DNA from 4 places in the Rhodoferax sp. WC2427 genome. Region 2 is predicted to be linked to each of the others. Evidence: predicted binding sites of a transcription regulator. Region 2 holds the regulator's gene; each other region holds the start of a gene.
The links. The regulator sigma-54, encoded in region 2, starts transcription at its own class of promoters, with help from an activator protein. The targets are predictions, from matches to a motif close to TGGCANGNAANCTGCTTT.
Positions count from the first base shown of each region.

Region 1: nirB (nitrite reductase large subunit NirB) is a predicted target of sigma-54. The motif match lies at 3,037-3,054, and genes of this name have one in related genera.
Region 3: AB3G31_RS04845 (PQQ-dependent methanol/ethanol family dehydrogenase) is a predicted target of sigma-54. The motif match lies at 2,725-2,742, and genes of this name have one in related genera.
Region 4: AB3G31_RS17795 (outer envelope protein) is a predicted target of sigma-54. The motif match lies at 2,582-2,599, and genes of this name have one in related genera.

Region 1 covers NZ_CP162006.1:3,083,500-3,088,338, reverse strand. The annotation lists gene nirD (nitrite reductase small subunit NirD) at 1-250, opposite strand, end outside; gene nirB (nitrite reductase large subunit NirB) at 317-2,761, opposite strand; gene AB3G31_RS14520 (ANTAR domain-containing protein) at 3,143-4,396, shown strand; gene AB3G31_RS14515 (protein kinase) at 4,558-4,839, shown strand, end outside.
Region 2 covers NZ_CP162006.1:4,320,379-4,325,217, forward strand. The annotation lists gene AB3G31_RS20120 (class I SAM-dependent RNA methyltransferase) at 1-656, opposite strand, end outside; gene AB3G31_RS20125 (RNA polymerase factor sigma-54) at 782-2,359, opposite strand; gene lptB (LPS export ABC transporter ATP-binding protein) at 2,367-3,122, opposite strand; gene lptA (lipopolysaccharide transport periplasmic protein LptA) at 3,128-3,748, opposite strand; gene AB3G31_RS20140 (thiol:disulfide interchange protein DsbA/DsbL) at 3,848-4,501, opposite strand; gene AB3G31_RS20145 (SPOR domain-containing protein) at 4,584-4,839, opposite strand, start outside.
Region 3 covers NZ_CP162006.1:995,649-1,000,487, forward strand. The annotation lists gene AB3G31_RS04835 (4Fe-4S binding protein) at 1-1,606, shown strand, start outside; gene AB3G31_RS04840 (FAD:protein FMN transferase) at 1,603-2,586, shown strand; gene AB3G31_RS04845 (PQQ-dependent methanol/ethanol family dehydrogenase) at 2,874-4,568, shown strand; gene AB3G31_RS04850 (c-type cytochrome) at 4,641-4,839, shown strand, end outside.
Region 4 covers NZ_CP162006.1:3,825,979-3,830,817, forward strand. The annotation lists gene cphA (cyanophycin synthetase) at 1-2,416, shown strand, start outside; gene AB3G31_RS17795 (outer envelope protein) at 2,643-3,461, shown strand; gene minC (septum site-determining protein MinC) at 3,586-4,320, shown strand; gene minD (septum site-determining protein MinD) at 4,416-4,839, shown strand, end outside.

The DNA.
Region 1 (4,839 bases), 1.2 Mb from region 2:
CGTCGGGCTCGCGCACGCAGCCGTCGGCCAGATTGATGTTCCAGTTGTGCAGCGGGCAGGCCACGCTGGTGCCGAAGACGATGCCCTGGCTCAGCGGGCCGCCCTTGTGCGGGCAGCGGTCGAGCACGGCAAAGATTTCGTCCTCGGCGTTGCGGAACACGGCGACATCCATGCCCTGGGCGCGGCTGACGCGGCGGGCGCCGAGTACGGGGATGTCATCGACGCGGCAGATGATTTTCCATTCGCTCATTTTGCTATTCCTTTCGTAGCTGCTCACGCTTATTGAATAAGCGCTAGGGGCCGATTTTTTATAAATTCAGGCGGACAGGGCGGTGAACTGGCGGGTGTCGACCTGCGCGTCCTTGGAGTCGAACCAGGGATCGGGCTCGCCGTCCAGCGCGAACTGCAGGCGTTCCCACAGCTGCTTGCGGTGCGCGGCATCGTCCAGAATTTTTTTCTTTACCGTGGCCAGTCCGGTGCGGGCGATGTAGTGGACCGTGCGCTCCAGGTACCAACCCTCTTCGCGGTAGAGCTGCAAAAACGCGCCGGCGTATTCCATCACCTCTTCGGCGGTCTTCACCTTCACCAGGAAATGGGCCACTTCGGTCTTGATGCCGCCATTGCCGCCGACATAGATTTCCCAGCCCGAATCCACCCCGATGATGCCCACGTCTTTGATGCCCGACTCTGCGCAGTTGCGCGGGCAGCCGCTGACGGCCAGTTTGACCTTGTGCGGCGCGTACATGGCCCACAGCGCATGCTCCAGGTCCTTGCCCAGCTGGGTCGAGTCCTGCGTGCCAAAGCGGCACCACTCGCTGCCCACGCAGGTCTTGACTGTGCGCAGCGCCTTGGCGTAGGCCAGGCCGGAGGGCATGCCCAGGTCATTCCAGACGTTTTGCAGGTCTTCCTTCTTCACGCCCAGCATGTCGATGCGCTGGCCGCCGGTGACCTTGACGGTGGGAATGGCGTACTTGTCGGCCACATCGGCGATGCGGCGCAGGTCGTCGGGGGTGGTGTGGCCGCCCCACATGCGCGGGATCACCGAGTAGGTGCCGTCTTTCTGGATATTCGCGTGGCTGCGTTCGTTGATGAAGCGGCTTTGCGGATCGTCTTTGGCTTCCTTGGGCCAGCTGGAAATCAGGTAGTAGTTGATGGCCGGACGGCAGCTCGCGCAGCCATTCGGGGTCTTCCAGCCCATGCCCTTGAACACCGCATCGACGGTGAGGAATTTGCTCTGAACAATCGCATCGCGCACCGCCTGGTGGCCCTGCTCGGTGCAGGCGCAGATCGCCTTGGTCTTGGGCGTGGCCGAGTAGTCGCCGCCCGCGGTGAACATCAAAATCTGCTCGACCAGGCCGGTGCACGAGCCGCAGGAGGCGCTGGCCTTGGTGTGCTTTTTCACTTCTTCCAGGGTGAACAGGCCTTTTTCCTTGATGGCCTTGCAGATGGTGCCCTTGTTGACCCCGTTGCAGCCGCAGACTTCGGCGCTGTCGGGCATGCTGGCGGCCTTGCTGTGGCCTTCGTGGCCGGTGTCGCCGATGTTGGATTCGCCAAACATCAGCTTGTCGCGCACCTCGCCGATGCTGCGGCCATCGCGCAGCAGCTTGAAGTAGTAGCTGCCGTCCACCGTGTCGCCGTACAGGCAGGCGCCGATGAGCTTGTCGTCCTTGAGCACCAGCTTTTTGTAGACGCCGCCAAACGGGTCGCTCATGACGATTTCTTCCGTGCCTTCGCCACCGGTGAAGTTGCCCGCGCTGAACAAATCGATGCCGGTGACTTTCAGCTTGGTAGAGGTCAGCGAGCCCATGTAGCGGCCAATGCCGAACTCGGCCAGGTGGTTGGCCGCCACCTTGGCCTGCTCGAACAGCGGGGCCACCAGGCCGTAGGCGATGCCGCGGTGCGCTGCGCATTCGCCTACCGAGTAGATGCGGCCATCGGTGATGGTCTGCATGGTGTCGGTGACCACAATGCCGCGGTCGATGTGCAGGCGCATCTTGGCGGCCAGGTCGGTGTTGGGGCGGATGCCCACGGCCATCACCACCAGGTCGGTGGCCACCTCAGAGCCGTCCTTGAAGCGGATGGCGGTGACGCGTCCATCGGCGCCGCCCACCAGCTCCTGGGTCTGCGCGCCCAGGCGGAACTGCAGACCCCGGTCTTCCAGCGACTTTTGCAGCAGCTTGCCCGCCACCTTGTCGAGCTGGCGCTCCATCAGCCATTCGTTGACGTGCACCACGGTTACGGTCATGCCGCGCAGCATCAGGCCGTTGGCCGCCTCCAGGCCCAGCAGGCCGCCGCCAATTACCACCGCGTTCTTGTACTTGGTGGCGGTGTCGATCATCTCGTTGGTATCGGCGATGTCGCGGTAGGCGACCACGCCCTTCAGGTCCTTGCCGGGGATGGGCAGGATGAAGGGGTTGGAGCCGGTGCACATCAGCAGGCGGTCGTATTCGGCCTCGACCACGCTGCCGTCGGGGGCTACCGCCCGCACCACGCGGTTCACGCGGTCCACCTCGGTGACCTTTTTGCCGGCGTGCAGGGTGATGTGGTTGTCGCTGTACCACTCCCACGAATTCAGCACGATCTCGTCCAGCGTCTGCTCACCGGCCAGCACCGGCGACAGCAGGATGCGGTTGTAGTTGGGGTGCGGCTCGGCGCCGAAGACCGTGATGTCGTACAGGTCGGGGGCGACCTTGAGCAGCTCTTCAATCGTGCGCACACCGGCCATGCCGTTACCCACCATCACCAATTTGGATTTTTTCATCGAAGGTACTCCAGAAACGCGGTTGAAGTTGCAGTGCTAGACGGGGGGGCCCAGCGCAAGCTGTATGCCAGACCCGGAAAAACTCCAGAACCGACCCCGCCGCTGTGGCATAAAAAAATAAGAGAGAAAAATACGAACTTGCCGAAGCCGGAGGGCATCGGACCAGACATGCTGAAAAGCACATCCGTGGAAAACACATGCAGGCACACGGCGTTGTGTGCGGGCTCCGCGGCGCGTTGGCTGCGGGTGGGCGCTTCGTTACGCCCGCCGTGAACTACGCAAAACTTGTGCCATATGATTGGCCGCCTTTTGGCATGGCCCCCAATGGGCCTCTCGTGCCGTAGCAAGGGCTCCTAATTCCTCTCTAAGTGGTTGATTTGCATGACATCTGTGTTGTTTTTCGGGGCGAAGCTGGGGGCTGGCGCGGTGCAGGCCGCCCACCTGCAGGCCGCCAGCCTAGACCTGTTGGGCGAGGTCACGGAACGCCATAAGTTGGTGCACGGCGTGGTTCGGCATGCACCAGATGTGCTGCTGTGCGAGCTGGCCCGTCCGGATGCGGCCTTCTTCAAACTCATGCAGACCCTGGCCGACGCCGCCCCCTGCGCCGTGCTACTGATCACCACGGACGCCGATGCCGAGCACATCCAGAGTGGCGTGGCCAGCGGCGTGCACGCCTACGTCGTCGACGGCTACGCCCCGCAGCGCCTGCGTGCGCTGGTGCACCTGGCCCAGGCCCGCTTCCAGCACGAGCGCGGCCTGCGCCAGGCGCTGCAGGACGCCACCACCCGCTTTGAAGAGCGTAAGGTGGTGGACCGCGCCAAAGGCATCCTGATGCGCGCCCGGCATTTGTCGGACGACGATGCCTTCCGCATCCTGCGCACCGCCTCCATGCACACCAACCAGCGCCTGGGCCAGGTGTCGCAAAGCATCGTCCATTCGGCCCTGTTTGCCGACGGCGTTAACCGCGCCGGGCAGCTGCGCATGCTGTCGCAGCGGCTGGTCAAGCTGTATCTGCTGCAGCTGGCCGGGTGCCCTCCACAGCGGCTCGGCACGCTGCTGCAAGAGTCGATCCAGCGCGTCGATACCAACCTGGCGCTGCTGGGCAAAAGCCTGTCGCAAGCCACCTTTGGCGACCTGGTGGAGCGGGCAGGGCAGACCTGGGCCCGCCTGAAACAGGCCCTGCAGGCCCCGGCCCTGGCGGCCAGCACCCAGGCCATCGATATGCTGGCCGAGCAGTTGCTGCAAGAAGCCGAGCGCCTGACCGCCGCGCTGGAGACCTCGGGTGGTGCTCCCCCGCTGCACATCCTCAACACCGCAGGCCGCCAGCGCATGCTGTGCCAGCGCTTTGCCAAGTGCGCGCTGCTGGGGCCCCCGGGCGTGGCCGCCATGGCCGAGGCGCAAGCGGCCTTTGGCGAAGCGCAAACCTACCTGCAGCAAGTCCCGTTGGGCACGCCCGAGATCCGCCGCCTGCTGGAGGCTGCCGCACTGGGTTGGCAGCAATTGCAGGCCGGTAGCGCCGAGCTGCAGCGCCCCGCGGGCCTGGAGCGCCTGGCGCAGGCCAGCGAAGAGCTGCTGGACGTGTACGAGCAGCTGTCCAACCAGTATGAAACCAGCATGCAGATGCTGATGGGCTGAGTGCCGTGTCCCGCATGATCTGCCGGTTTGCACTTGCTCTCGACGCACATTGCGTCGTTGCGGTCCTTGCCCAGGCATGTGCCTGGGCTGCGACCCACGCCTAGCACTGCACGCCGATAGCCTTGCGCAAACACGACACATCACACGGGACACGGCACTACATGGCATTCCAACTTGACATCGGTTTCACGTCTCTGGCGGGCACCAAGCCCGTCAACGAAGACTTTTGCGCCGCCATGCTGCCCGAGGCGGGCCAGGTGGACATGGGCTGCATCGTGGCGCTGGCCGATGGCGTAAGTACCGGCGGCATGGGCAAGGAGGCCGCGCAGACCACGGTGACCAGCCTGGTGCGCGACTACTACTCCACGCCCGAGACCTGGGACACCACGGTGGCGCTGGACCGCATCATCGGTGCGCAAAACGCCTGGCTGGCGGGCATCAAC
Region 2 (4,839 bases):
ATGTTGCAGGCAATCTGCGCAGCCTCGATGGCGATGGTGCCGCTGCCGCAGCAGGGGTCGTAGAAGGGCGTGGTGCCGTCCCAGCCGCTGGCGGCAATCATGGCGGCGGCCAGGGTTTCCTTCAGCGGAGCATCGCCCTTGTCTTCACGCCAGCCGCGCTTGAACAGCGCGTCACCCGACGTGTCGATGTAGATGGTGGCGTGCTCGGTGGTCAGGTGCAGGTAGATGCGCGCGTCGGGCCACTGCACGTTCACATCGGGGCGCACGCCAGTCTTGAAGCGGAAACGGTCGGCCACCGCGTCTTTCACCTTCAGGGCGGCGAAGTTCAGCGAGGTCAGCGGGCTGTGTTGCGCGGTGACTTCGATCTTGAAGCTCTGCTTGGGCGTAAACCAGATCTCCCAGGCCACGTTGCTCGCGGCCTCGTACAGGTCTTGCTCGTTGCGGTAGGGCGTGCTGGACAGCTCGATCAGCACCCGCTGCGCCAGGCGGCTGTGCAAATTGAGCCGCATCGCATCGCGCCACGACGAGCGCACCAGCACCCCGCCCCGGTGCGAGCGCAAATCCTCGCCCTGCAGCCCGGTAATCGCGTGCACCTCTTCGGCCAGCAGCTCTTCCACGCCAGCGGCGCAGGGTAAAAATAATTGGAGTTGGTTCATGGAGTCGGTGCCAAAGTGGGGCGCGGAGCGGGTCCGCTGGGAGGCGTGGAGTATCCCATAGGGGCATCTTGGCCTGCCAGTCCCCCGGGCAGGACCCGCACACGCAGGGACTGGTCAGGAGTCCGCTACAGCGCCTTGCGCAGATTCGTCGGCGCGATCCGCAAGGCTTCGCGGTACTTGGCTACCGTGCGGCGGGCGCATTCGATGCCCTGCTCTTTCAGCATATCCGACAGTTGGCTGTCGCTGAGCGGCTTTTTCAGGTCTTCGGAGGCAACGAACTGCTTGATGAGCGCGCGCACCGCCGTGCTGGAGGCATTGCCGCCCGTCTCGGTGCCCAGGGATGAGCCGAAGAAGTATTTCAGCTCGAAGGTGCCGTAGGGCGTAGCCATGTACTTGGCCGTGGTGACGCGGCTGATGGTGGACTCGTGCAGGCCCAGTTCGTCGGCAATCTCGCGCAGCACCAAGGGGCGCATGGCCAGCGCGCCGTGGCTGAAGAAGCTTTTTTGCCGCTCCACGATGGCGTTACTGACCCGCAAGATGGTGTCGAAGCGCTGCTGGATGTTCTTGATGAACCAACGGGCTTCCTGCAAGCGCTGCTGCAGGGCGGCGTTGTTCGAAGAGTCCTTGCCGCCACCCTTGTGCTGGCGCAGGGCGTTGGCGTAGATGTCGTGCACGCGCAGGCGCGGCATGACCTCGGGGTTCAGCACCACCCGGAACTTGGCGTTGGCACCCCGCCCCACTTTGGCCACGATCACGTCGGGCACCACGATGTTGCGCTCCACATCCACAAAGCGGCGGCCAGGCTTGGGCTCCAGCCGGGCGATCAGCGCAATGGCCAGTTTGATGTCGGCATCGGTGGCGTGGCAGAGCTGGGCCAGGCGCTTCACGTCGCGCCGGGCCAGCAGGTCCATGGGCTGGCGGCAGATGCGCAGTGCGATCTTGCGCACCGGGTCGTTGCCCATGGTGGATTGCAACGCCTTGAGCTGCAACACCAGGCATTCGCCCAGATGGGTCGCACCCACGCCAGCGGGCTCCAGGCTTTGCAGCAGGCCCAAGGCGACGGTGAAGCGGTGCACCAGCTCTTCCTGGGCCTCCAGGTCGTCGCCCGCCAGGCCCTGGGCCAGGCTGGCCAGGTCGTCTTCGAGGTAGCCGTCGTCGTTCAGGGACTCGATCAGGAAGCGCAGCGCCGCCTGGTCTACCTCACCCAGGCGCAGCGCCAGTGCCTGGCGGTGCAAAAAGCTGGTCAGCGATTCCTGGTTGCGGGCCAGCTCGGTGGCATCGGCCTCGCCGTCTTCGCCCAGGTTGTTCTGGCGGGCGGGTGCGTCGCCGCCCCACTCGCTGTCGTCGGGCTTCATCTCGGAGGTGCCGTCGCCATCCCAGCTGGTGTCGTCCCCACCGGTCAGCGGCGACTCTGAGTCATTTGAGCCCTCGGTGCTGGTCTCGCTTGTGTATTCAGCTACAGAAGTAGGAGCAGATTCGGTTTCGCGGTCGCCTGCGCTCACGGGCGTGTCGGCCTGGGCCAGGCCAAACTCTTCGCGGGGTGCGTCGTCCAGGTTGCGTTCCAGAAACGGGTTGTCGTCCAGCATCTGGTCCACTTCCTGGCTCAGCTCCAGGGTGGAGAGCTGCAACAGGCGGATGGACTGCTGCAACTGGGGCGTGAGCGCCAGGTGCTGGGAAACGCGTAGGGAAAGGCCTTGCTTCATCGTGCAATCACATGCGGAAGTGCTCGCCGAGGTAGACCCGACGCACATCGGCGTTGTCCACGATCTCGGACGGCGTACCTTCGGCCAGCACATGGCCGTCGCTGATGATGTAGGCGTGGTCGCAAATACCCAGGGTCTCGCGCACGTTGTGGTCGGTGATCAGCACGCCGATGCCGCGCGACTTCAAGAAGCCGATGATGCGCTGGATCTCGATCACCGCAATCGGGTCGATACCGGCAAACGGCTCGTCGAGCAGGATGAAACGCGGCTGGGTGGCCAAGGCGCGGGCGATCTCCACCCGGCGGCGCTCGCCACCCGACAGGGCCAGGGCGCTGGACTGGCGCAGGTGTTCCACCCGCAGGTCTTCGAGCAAGGCGGTCAGGCGCTGTTCGATCGCCTCCTTGGTCAGCGATTTACCGTCCTCGCCATGCTGCAACTCCAGCACGGCACGCACGTTTTCTTCCACCGTGAGCTTGCGAAAAATCGAGGCCTCTTGCGGCAAATAGCTCAGGCCGAGGCGCGACCGACGGTGGATTGGCATGTGCTCGACCGGCTGGCCGTCGATGGAGATACTGCCGCCATCGGCCCGTACCAGGCCCACGATCATGTAGAACGAGGTGGTCTTGCCCGCGCCATTGGGGCCGAGCAGGCCCACCACTTCGCCTTTTTTGACCGCCAGGGTCACGTCCTTCACGACCTTGCGGCTGCCATAGGCCTTTTGCAAATGGCGGGCCTCCAGGCGACTGTCTACAACCTCTGCCACGGCCTTCACTTTTGCGCGCCCTCCAACGTGGTGCTGGGTCGCAGCGCGGGGCTGGCGGAGCCCGCTGGCGCAGAGGCCACCGGGGCCACCACCTTGGGAGTCAACATGGCGCGGACCCGACCGTTCTGGCCACCGGGGTTGTTCGCGGGCGTGCCGTTGTCCACCGTGAAGACATCGGTGGTGTTGTCGTAGACGATGACACCACCGGTCACTTCGTCATTGACCTTGCTGCCCAGCAGGCGGCGCATCACGGCGCGCTTGATGAAACGCACGTTGTCGAGCTTGCTGCTGTATTCGATGGTTTCGCCTTCGCCCTCGATGTATTCGTCGACGCCGTCGCGCTTTTGCTTGAAGTAGGCCAGCTTGCCGGGCTCGGCGGTGACCACGCCAAACTGGTTGCCCTCGGCGTCCTGGCGCACATCTACACGGGCTCCACGGATGACGATAGTCCCCTTGGTCATGACCACGCGCCCCGTAAACACGTTGGTTTGCTTCAGGTCGTCGTAGCGCATGGCATCGGACTCGACGTTCATGGGCTTGAGGCGGTCGGCTTTTTCAGCCCAGGCAGCGCTGCCCGCACAAGTGCACAGCAACAAGAGTAGGAAGGTGTGGTAGGCGTTTTTCATAGAGGCACGAATCTTGCAGATGATTGTACCGGTCGATTCGGGTAGCCCAGAAAAAAGCCCGCAAAAGCGGGCTCATAGGTGCGGTACGCGGGCGACCGGTCAGGTTTTTTGCTGCGACACCAGGTAATCCACCACCGTCAGGCCACGCTCCATCGACTGGGCTTGCGTGCCGTCGGTGTAGAAGCGTCCGGCCACACCCATGGCGGGCACACCGGCGACTTTGTAGGCCTCTTGCAGTTGCGCGGCCTTGCGCACCTTGGTGGCCACCGAGAACGAGTTGTAGGTTTCCACAAACTTGGCTTTGTCCAGGCCCTGCTTGGCGGCCCATTCGATCACCAGGTTGTCCTTGTCCAGCTTTTGGCGCTCGACATGGATGGCGTTGAACACCTTTTCGTGCACCGCCTCCAACTGGCCCATGGCCTCCAGCGTGTAGTACAGCTTCTGCGGCGGCACGAAACTGTCCTGGAACACCACCGGCACGCGGCGGAAAGCCACATTCTTGGGCAGCTTCTTGAGCCAGGCGGTCAGCGCGGGCTCAAAGGCAAAGCAATGCGGGCAGGCGTACCAGAAGAACTCGATCACCTCGACCTTGCCCGCCGGGGCTTCGGTGGGCACGGGTTTGTCCAGCACCAGGTAATCGGTGCCAGCCACAGGCGGCTTGCCCTGCGCGTGGGCGCTACCGACAGGGGACAGAACCAGGGCCGAGCCCGCCAGAACGCTGGCAGAGGTCAGGGAAAACTCACGACGTTTCATTGCTAATCACTCCTTGTGGGGGTCAGACGGGGCTGGGTTGAAAAAGTTCAGCCCGGATGCCCACGGTAAATACAACGCCGGACTACCGCTGTACGCGGACCAGGGTGGTGTCGCCACCGGCACTTTCCAGCTTGTCTTTGGCGCGCTCGGCATCTTCGCGCTTGGCAAAGGGGCCCATGCGCACGCGGTAGACGGTGCGGCCTGACTGCTCGCGCTCGGTAACCTTGGCTTCCATGCCCATCATGGCCAGCTTGGCGCGCTGGGCTTCGGCGTCTTCGGTGGTGCGGAAAGCCCCAGCCTGCACGAAATACTCGAACGGCTCGGCGGTCGGGGCCAGG
Region 3 (4,839 bases), 1.5 Mb from region 2:
CAAAATGGGCTATGGCGCAGGCAAGGACCCCGAGCTGATTGCCCGCATCCGCCCCGATGTTTTCACCGCCATGGACTGGGACGGCCTGCTGCGGGCCGGGCTGCTCACCCGGCATATCTTTCGCAACAGCGATGTCGAAAAGGCCTTCCAGGGGACGGTGGGCGAAGGGCTGGACCCCGAGGCCCTGGCCGCACCGGAGCAGAGCTTGCAGGAGCTGTACTTTGCCTACCTGGACGTGCCGTCGGTGGGGCGCAACCTGCTCAGTCCTGCGGACTGGGCGTACTTGCAAAAGCGCCTGGAGCCGGGCGACCATGCCTTGCTGGTGGTGGGCACAGGCCGCTATCCGGTACTGGGCGAGAACTTCATGCGCGGCACCGTGCCCGACCGTCTGACCCTGGGCCAGCAGGGTTTGCCGCTGGAAATGCGCGACCTGGACCTGGACGTCCGCCTGAAGTTGCCAGAGCCATTGGCGGACGCGCAAGTCAACGTCTTCCGGGTGATCGCTCCGGCAGGCCTGGACCCTGCCGCGCCGCTGGACTTTGCCTTGCTGGTCACGCGCAGCAAGGGCCAGATCTATCCCGAGGTGGTGCGCAAGGCACTCGCCTTCAGCGCCCAGTTGCCGGGCCGGTATGTCGAGGCCGCGGCAACCGACGCCAAGACCTGGCGCAGCAGCTGGACCGGGCGCTGGCCCGAGCTGGGCGTCTTGCTCCTGGGCCTGGGCGTGCTGGCGTGGGCTTTGCGCGAACCCGCGTGGTTGGGTGCCAGCCAGCGCCGGTTGGATCTCTTTCGCACCGGCTATTTGCTGTTCACCCTGCTCTTTATCGGGTGGTATGCCCAGGGGCAGTTGTCGGTGGTGAACTTTGTGGCGCTGATCCAGGCCGTGCTGGCCCGGCAGAGTTTGGTGTTCTTTCTGTACGACCCGATGACGGTGCTGCTGTGGGCGTTCACGGCGGTGACCTTCTTTGTGTGGGGCCGGGGCACATTCTGCGGCTGGTTGTGCCCGTTCGGTGCCTTGCAGGAACTGGTCAGCAAGCTCAGCCAGCGGCTTGGCATTCGGCAGGTGCGCGTCTCGACGCAGTGGGACGCCCGGTTGAAAAAGGTCAAGTATTTCATCCTGGCTGGCATCCTGTTGGCGGCCTGCGTGTCGGTGACCTGGAGCGACAGGCTGGTGGAGGTCGAGCCCTTCAAGACCAGCATTACATTGAACTTCGTACGCGCCTGGCCGTTTGTGGTGTGGGCGCTGCTTACCGTCGGCTTGAGTGTCTTTTTCTACAAAGGCTTTTGTCGCTACCTCTGTCCCTTAGGCGCAGGCATGTCGGTGCTGGGTCGGTTGCGCCGGTTTGACTGGATCCAGCGGCGGGTGGAGTGCGGCCAGCCCTGCCAGCGCTGCCGCAGCGACTGCGCCTACCAGGCCATCGACAAGGCCGGAAAGGTCGACTACGGCGAGTGCTTCCAGTGCATGGACTGTGTGGTGGTCTACGAGAGCGAAGAGCTCTGTGTGCCCGTTTTCAACCGCAAGCGCAAGGCCACCAGCCAGCCGGTGATTCCCATCATGGCACTTCCCCATTCCCGGCTCCAGCCTGCCGCCACAGGAGACACACCATGAAGCGCCGCACTTTTGTCCAGGCAGCGATCGGTCTGAGCGGTATGGGCCTGTCCCATGCGCGGCAGCAGGACGGCCTGCTGTGGCGAGAACGTACGTTGACAGGCTTGGGAACCACCATGGCGATCCGTGTGGGCCATTCGGACGCAGCTCTGGCCGAGCAGGCACTGGATGCAGCGCGGGACACCATCCGGCACGTGGAAGACCAGATGAGTTTGTACCGGAGCGACAGCGCGATCTGCCAGCTCAACCGCACGGGCCGCCTGCACCATCCACACCCTGATTTGGTCAGGATATTGCAGGTGGCCCAGACAGTCTCGGCCCGCAGCCATGGCGCATTCGATGTGACGGTGCAGCCGCTGTGGACGGCCTTCCAAACCGCCAGCCAACAGAGTCGGCTGCCGACACCGGACGAGGTGCGGCAGGCGCAGAACTTGGCCAACTGGAAGTTGCTGGATATCTCGCAAGATGCCATCACGCTGGGGCGCAAGGGAATGGGCATCACCCTCAATGGCATTGCCCAGGGCTTCGCGGCCGACTTGGTAGTGGCACGCCTGCAGGCGTTGGGCATCCGGCATGCCCTGATCGATACCGGGGAATGGGCCGCTCTGGGAACGCCAGTGCCCCACCGCGGCTGGACGTTGGGCGTGGCCGATCCCCGCGATGCGCGGGGGGTGCTGGCCCGTGTGGCCATGGATGGCCGCTGCGTGGCGACATCGGCAGACAACCAGTGCAGCTTCAGCCCCGACTTCCAACACCACCACATCTTCGACCCTGCCACCGGTTATTCACCCGCTGGCCTGTCTTGCGTGGCGGTGCTGGCACCGAGTTGCGTGTTGGCCGATGCCTTGACCAAGGTGATGTTTGTGGCGGGTTTCAAGCAGTCCCTGCAACTGGCCAAGGTCTGGAATGTCGACGTACTGGTAGTGGATAAAAAAGGCGTCTGGCAGGCAACGCCAGGCGTCACACTGTTGCCGGCCTGAGTGCGGTCATCCGGTCCATTGGCTCATATTGGAACAGTGTTGCAGGGTGCAGCAGACCGACTGAACCCGCATTGAACACATGGCGCCATCGGCCCGCCATTTCCCCGCATCTGCGTCCGTAAATCCACACCCAACCACTGGCATACATATTGCGCAAATGCCATGCGGTTGATGGCTTTGCGGTCTGCAAAGCGGGAACCGATGTCACTGCCCCCACTGAGGCAGTGTTTCGCGCCAGCAAATAAACAGGAGACACGATTGTGAAAAGAAAACTTCTCGGCATACTCATGGCGGCGGCAGGCACGCAGCTGTCGGCACAGGTCACGGACGCGATGATTGCGGGCGACGCTACGCACCCGGAGTCCGTGCTGAGCTGGGGCATCGGCACCCAGGGCCAACGCTTCTCGCCCTTGACGACCATCAACACCGGCAACGTCAAGAACCTGGCACCCGTGTGGTCCATGTCCTTTGGGGGTGAGAAGCAACGTGGCCAGGAATCGCAGCCTCTGGTCTACAAGGGCAAGATGTTTGTCACGGCCTCGTACTCGCGCATTTTTGCGATCGACGTGAAGACCGGCGAGAAGCTGTGGAAGTACGAGCACCGTTTGCCCGAAGGCATCATGCCCTGCTGCGATGTGGTGAACCGCGGCGCTGCGCTGTTTGACAACCTGGTCATCTTCGGCACACTGGACGCGCAACTGGTGGCGCTGGACCAGAACACCGGCAAGGTGGTGTGGCGCGAAAAGATCGACGACTATTCTGCAGGCTATAGCTACACCGCCGCACCGCTGATTGCCGAAGGGCTGCTGTTGACTGGCGTGTCCGGTGGTGAGTTTGGTGTGGTGGGCCGCGTGGAAGCCCGCGACCCCAAGACCGGCAAGATCGTCTGGAGCCGCCCTACGGTCGAAGGCCATATGGGCACCTTGAACGGCAAGGACAACGGCATCACTGGCACCACCAATGCCTCCTGGCCCGGCGAGACCTGGAAGACGGGCGGCGCTGCCACCTGGCTGGGCGGCACCTACGACGCGAAGACGGGCCTGGCCTACTTCGGCACCGGCAACCCTGGCCCCTGGAATAGCCATGTGCGCAAGGGCGACAACCTGTATTCCGCGTCCACCGTGGCCATTGATGTGAAGACCGGCAAGATCGTCTGGCACTACCAGGGCACCCCTAACGATGCCTGGGATTTTGACGGCGTCAACGAGTTCGTCACCTTTGACATGGATGGCAAACGCGTGGGCGGCAAGGCCGACCGCAATGGCTTCTTCTATGTGATCGATGCGACCGCCGGGACACTGCTCAATGCCTTCCCCTTCGTGAAGAAGACCACCTGGGCCACCAGTATCGACCTGAAGACCGGCCGGCCCAATTTCGATCCCGCCAACCGCCCCGGGGACCCGTCGGCAGAAGGTGGCGATGGCAAGAAGGGTGCTTCGGTATTTGCAGCGCCGGGCTTCCTGGGCGGCAAGAACCAGATGCCCATGGCCTACAGCCCGAAAACCAAGCTGTTCTATGTACCCACCAACGAGTGGGGCATGGAGATCTGGAACGAGCCCATCAGCTACAAGAAGGGTGGCGCGTACCTGGGGGCTGGCTTCACGATCAAGCCATTATTTGAGGACCATATTGGCTCGTTGCGCGCCATCGATCCCAAGACCGGTACGGTGGCCTGGGAAGTGAAAAACAGCGCGCCGCTGTGGGGCGGTGTGTTGACGACGGCGGGTGACCTGGTGTTCTGGGGCACGCCCGAAGGCTACCTCAAGGCCGCCGATGCGCGGACCGGCAAGGTGCTGTGGCAGTTCCAGACCGGCTCGGGCGTGGTGGCTCCTCCGATCACCTGGAAAGACGGCAACGACCAGTACGTGAGCGTGGTGTCGGGCTGGGGCGGTGCCGTACCGCTGTGGGGCGGTGAAGTGGCCAAGAAGGTCAACTTCCTGGAACAAGGCGGTTCGGTCTGGACCTTCAAGCTACCCAAGTAACTCTGCCCAGCGGTTCTGGCCAGACCCCATGGGCCTGGCCAGAACCCGGTTTAACCTTGATTGAATTGTTGTATGAAAATCCTCGCAATCCCACTATTGATGGTCTGGGGCGCCGTCCAGGCGGCACAGCCTTTGAGCCAGGCGGATACCAAGTCGGCGATGGAGTTGGCCAAGAACAATGGCTGTTTCAGTTGCCACTCCACTGCGGAAAAAGTGGTTGGCCCGTCCTACTCGAGCGTGGCGGCCAAGTACAGTGACGACAAGGACGCGG
Region 4 (4,839 bases), 490 kb from region 2:
CGGGCCACTGCGCCCCAACCGCGAACACGGTTCGGTGTCGCTGGCCCATGTGCTGGAAGCCGCCACGCTGGCGCTGCAGGCCCAGGCGGGCTGCCCGGTCACTTTCAGCCGCACCGCGGCCACCGAGCAAACCGGTATCTACCAGGTGGTGGTGGAATACAGCGAAGAAGCCGTAGGCCGCCAGGCGCTGGAACTGGCCCAGGCGCTGATCCAGGCTGCACTGGACCACACCGCATTCGACAAAGATGCCGCCATCGCCCAGCTGCGCGAAACCGACGAAGACGAGCGCATGGGCCCCAGCACCGGGGCCATCGTCGATGCCGCCGTGGCCCGGGGCATTCCCTACCGCCGCCTGACCAAGGGCAGCATGGTGCAGTTTGGCTGGGGCTCACGCCAGCGCCGCATCCAGGCGGCAGAGTTCGATTTGACCAGCGCCGTGTCTGAGGCCATCGCCCAGGACAAAGACCTCACCAAGAAGCTGCTGCACGCCGCCGGTGTGCCCGTGCCGCTGGGCCGCCCGGTGGAAACGCTGGAAGAAGCCTGGCAAGTGGCGCTGGAAATCGGCCTGCCCGTGGTGGTGAAGCCGCAAGACGGCAACCAGGGCAAGGGCGTGACGGTCAACATCGTGGACCGTGCGCACCTGGATGTCGCCTTCGCGGCGGCCGCCGAGATCGGCGAAGTGATGGTGGAGAAATTCTTGCCCGGCAGCGACTTCCGCCTGCTGGTGGTGGGCAACAAACTGGTGGCCGCCGCCCGCCGCGACCCACCCCAGGTGCTGGGCGACGGCGTGCACACGGTGCGCGAGCTGGTCAACATCGTCAACTCCGACCCCAAACGCGGCGAAGGCCATGCCACGTCACTGACCAAGATCCGCTTTGACGACATCGCCATCGCCCGGTTGGCGCTGCAAGACCTGGAGCCCGCGTCCGTGCCGGACAAAGGCCGCCGCGTCATCCTGCGCAACAACGCCAACCTGAGCACCGGCGGCACCGCCACCGACGTCACCGACGACGTGCACCCCGCCGTCGCCGCCCAGGCCGTGGCCGCCGCCCAGATGATCGGTCTGCACATCTGCGGCGTCGACGTGGTCTGCGAAAGCATGCTCAAGCCGCTGGAAGACCAGCACGGCGGCATTGTGGAAGTCAACGCCGCGCCCGGCCTGCGCATGCACATCTCGCCCTCGTTCGGCAAGGGCCGCAATGTGGGCGAGGCCATGGTCAGCAACCTGTACGCCGCAGGCGACGATGGCCGCATCCCGGTAGTGGCCGTCACCGGCACCAACGGCAAGACCACCACTGCCCGCCTGATTGCCCACCTGTTCACCAGCAGCGGCCTGCGCGTGGGCATGACCAACACCGACGGCGTGTACGTCAATGGCCGCCAGATCGACAGCGGCGACTGCTCAGGCCCCAAAAGCGCCCGCAATGTGCTGATGCACCCCGATGTGGACGCCGCCGTGTTTGAAACCGCCCGCGGCGGCATGCTGCGCGAAGGCCTGGGCTTTGACCGCTGCCAGGTGGCCGTGGTAACCAACATCGGCGCGGGCGACCACCTGGGCCTGAACTACATCACCACCGTGGAAGACCTGGCGGTGCTCAAGCGCGTGATCGTGCAAAACGTGCCCGCCACTGGCTACGCCGTGCTGAATGCCGCCGACCCCATCGTCGCCGCCATGGCCACGGCCTGCCCCGGCAACGTCATCTACTTCACCGCCGACCGCCACCACCCGGTGATGGCCACCCACCGCGCCCAGGGGCGGCGCACGGTGTATGTGGATGGCGACCATATCGTGGCGGCTGTGGGCTCGTGGCGCGAGCAGATTGCCCTGCGCGATGTGCCGCTGACCCGTGCAGGCACCATTTCCTTCCAGGTGGACAACGCCATGGCCGCGGTGGCCGCCGCCTGGGGCGTGGGCATGAACTGGGAGACCATCCGCCGCGGCCTGTCGAGCTTCTCCAACGATGCCGACAACGCCCCGGGCCGCTTCAACGTGATGGACTACAAGGGTGCCACGGTGATTGCCGACTACGGCCACAACCCGGATGCCATGCGCGCCCTGGTGTCCGCCGTGGAAGCCATGCCCGCCAAGCGGCGCTCGGTGGTGATCAGCGGCGCGGGCGACCGGCGCGATGAAGACATCCGCGAACAGACCGTGATTTTGGGCGACGCGTTTGACGACGTGATCCTGTTCGAAGATGCCTGCCAACGTGGCCGTGCCGACGGCGAAGTGGTCAAGCTGCTGCGCGAAGGCCTGGCCAACGCCCAGCGCACCCGCTCGGTGGACGAAATCTACGGCGAATTCATCGCCATCGACCACGCCCTGGCGCGCCTGCAACCGGGCGACCTGTGCCTGATCCTGGTGGACCAGGTGGAAGAAGCCCTGGCGCACCTGGCGCAACGGGTGGCTGCGGCCTAGAAAAAGCCGTTTTGCTGCACTGCAACAGGGCAGGATGGTGGAAGCCATCCTGCCCTGTTGCGTTGGGATGGTGCACCTGGGCACGGTTACAAGCCTTTCAGGCCGCTCACGCCGATGGGATCGGCGTGAGCAGCTATAAATTTTGAAAAATATGTAAATATTTGTTGGCATGGTGTTTGCACTGTGGAAGTGGACATTCAGTTCACTTAACCACCAGGGATACACAATGAAAACCACACGCACAGGCGCGGTTCTTTTGGCAGCTGCAGCAGCTTTGACCACCGGCACGCTGGCGCAAGCCGCCGACTGGAGCGACACCTCCATCGGCTACCGCTACGGCACCAGCTTCCGTGAGCCGTTCAACAGCAAAGACCTGTCCAAGAACATCATCAACATCACCCACGTCAGCGGCTACAAGTACGGCACCAACTTCCTGAACCTGGACTTGCTGCAATCCGACGCGGACGACAGCAGCGCCCAGGAGGCCTATCTGGTCTACCGCCACACGCTGGACCTGGGCAAGGTCAGCGGCAAAAGCTTTGCCATGGGCCCGGTGCGCGGCCTGGGCCTGACAGCCGGGTTCGACTGGAACACCAAGAACGACACCGGCTACGCGTCCAAAAAACGCATGTTTGTAGTGGGCCCTACGCTGATGATGGACGTGCCGGGGTACTTGAACGTCAGCCTGCTGCTGCTACGAGAAAGCAACATGCCCAAGTCCATCACCAGCCGCTACACCTACGACACCCACCCCATGCTGAACCTGGCCTGGGGTGTGCCTATCGGTGGCACCGGACTGGCGTTTGAAGGCTACATGAACTACATCGCATCCAAGGGAAAGAACGAATTTGGTGGACCCACCTCTGCCGAAACCAATATCGATGGCACGGTTTTCTACGATCTGAGCCCGGCGCTGGGTGCCAGCCCCAAGACCCTGCGCATCGGCGTGGGCTACCAGTACTGGCGCAACAAGTTTGGCAACCCCGGCACCATCACCGGAACCACGGCCAAAACGCCCATGGTCCGCGCCGACTACCACTTCTAGTGCCCAAAGCGCCATGCGGGCTAGCCACCCAGCCGCATGGCGCGTAACTGCCCCTTGCCGGAGCGAAGGCCGGGGGCACGGGCAGCGGTAAAATCGCGCCTTTGTCGACCTTCCCCCTCCATCCATGCCGCCTGTAACCGCCGGGCCCACCCGGGCCTGCTTTGACCTGAAAAGTGCCACGCTGCCCCTGATTGCGGTGGTGCTGAAAACCGCCGACCTGGCCGCCCTGGCCCAGGAGATGGAAACCCGCTTTGGCGACACCCCCGATTTTTTCGACCAGGACCCGGTCGTCATCAACCTGGTGCCGGTGGCCGACAGCACCGACTCCATCCATTTCAAACTACTGATCGAGCTGTTGCGCAGCTACCGCATGCAGCCGATTGCCGTGCACGGCGGCAACGCAGAGCAACGGCAGGCGGCTGTGCAGGCCGGGCTGGTGGATGCCCCCGACATCACCAACGCGGCACCCCTGCCCCCCGCTGCGCCCCCCGTTGCCGCCCCTGCGCCCGAACCCGCCGTGGTGGTGCCCAGCGGTGCGCTGGTCATCGACAAGCCCTTGCGCTCGGGCCAGCAGGTCTACGCCCGCGGCAGCGACCTGGTGGTGCTGGCCATGGTCAGCAACGGTGCCGAGGTACTGGCCGACGGCAGCATCCACGTGTATGCCCCGCTGCGGGGCCGCGCCATTGCCGGTGCCAAGGGCAATGAAGATGCCCGCATCTTCAGCACCTGCCTGGACGCCGAGCTGGTCTCCATTGCCGGTGTCTACCGCACCTCTGAAATCCCCTTGCCCGCCGAGGTGCAGGGCAAACCGGCCCAGGTGCGGCTCCTGAGCGAAAAGCTGGTCATGGAAGCCCTCTAATGGCCACACGCCGCAAACAAAACCCGGTTCGCCGCCCACCACCGTCGGCATCCATCACCCCATTCAAACCCAGAACCCTGAAAGACCCGCAACCCATGACCAAGATCATTGTGGTGACATCCGGCAAAGGTGGCGTTGGCAAAACCACCACCAGTGCCAGTTTTGCCTCCGGCCTCGCGCTGCGCGGCTTCAAGACTGCCGTGATCGACTTTGACGTCGGCCTGCGCAACCTCGACCTGATCATGGGCTGCGAACGCCGCGTGGTGTACGACCTGATCAACGTCATCCACAACGAGGCCAACCTGAACCAGGCCCTCATCAAGGACAAGCAGTGCGACAACCTGTTCGTGCTGGCCGCCTCGCAGACCCGCGACAAAGACGCACTGACGCAAGACGGCGTGGAGCGCGTACTCAAGGACCTGGGCGAGATGGGCTTTGAGTACATCGTCTGCGACTCGCCCGCAGGCATCGAAACCGGCGCGCTGATGGCCATGCACTTTGCCGACGAGGCCCTGGTGG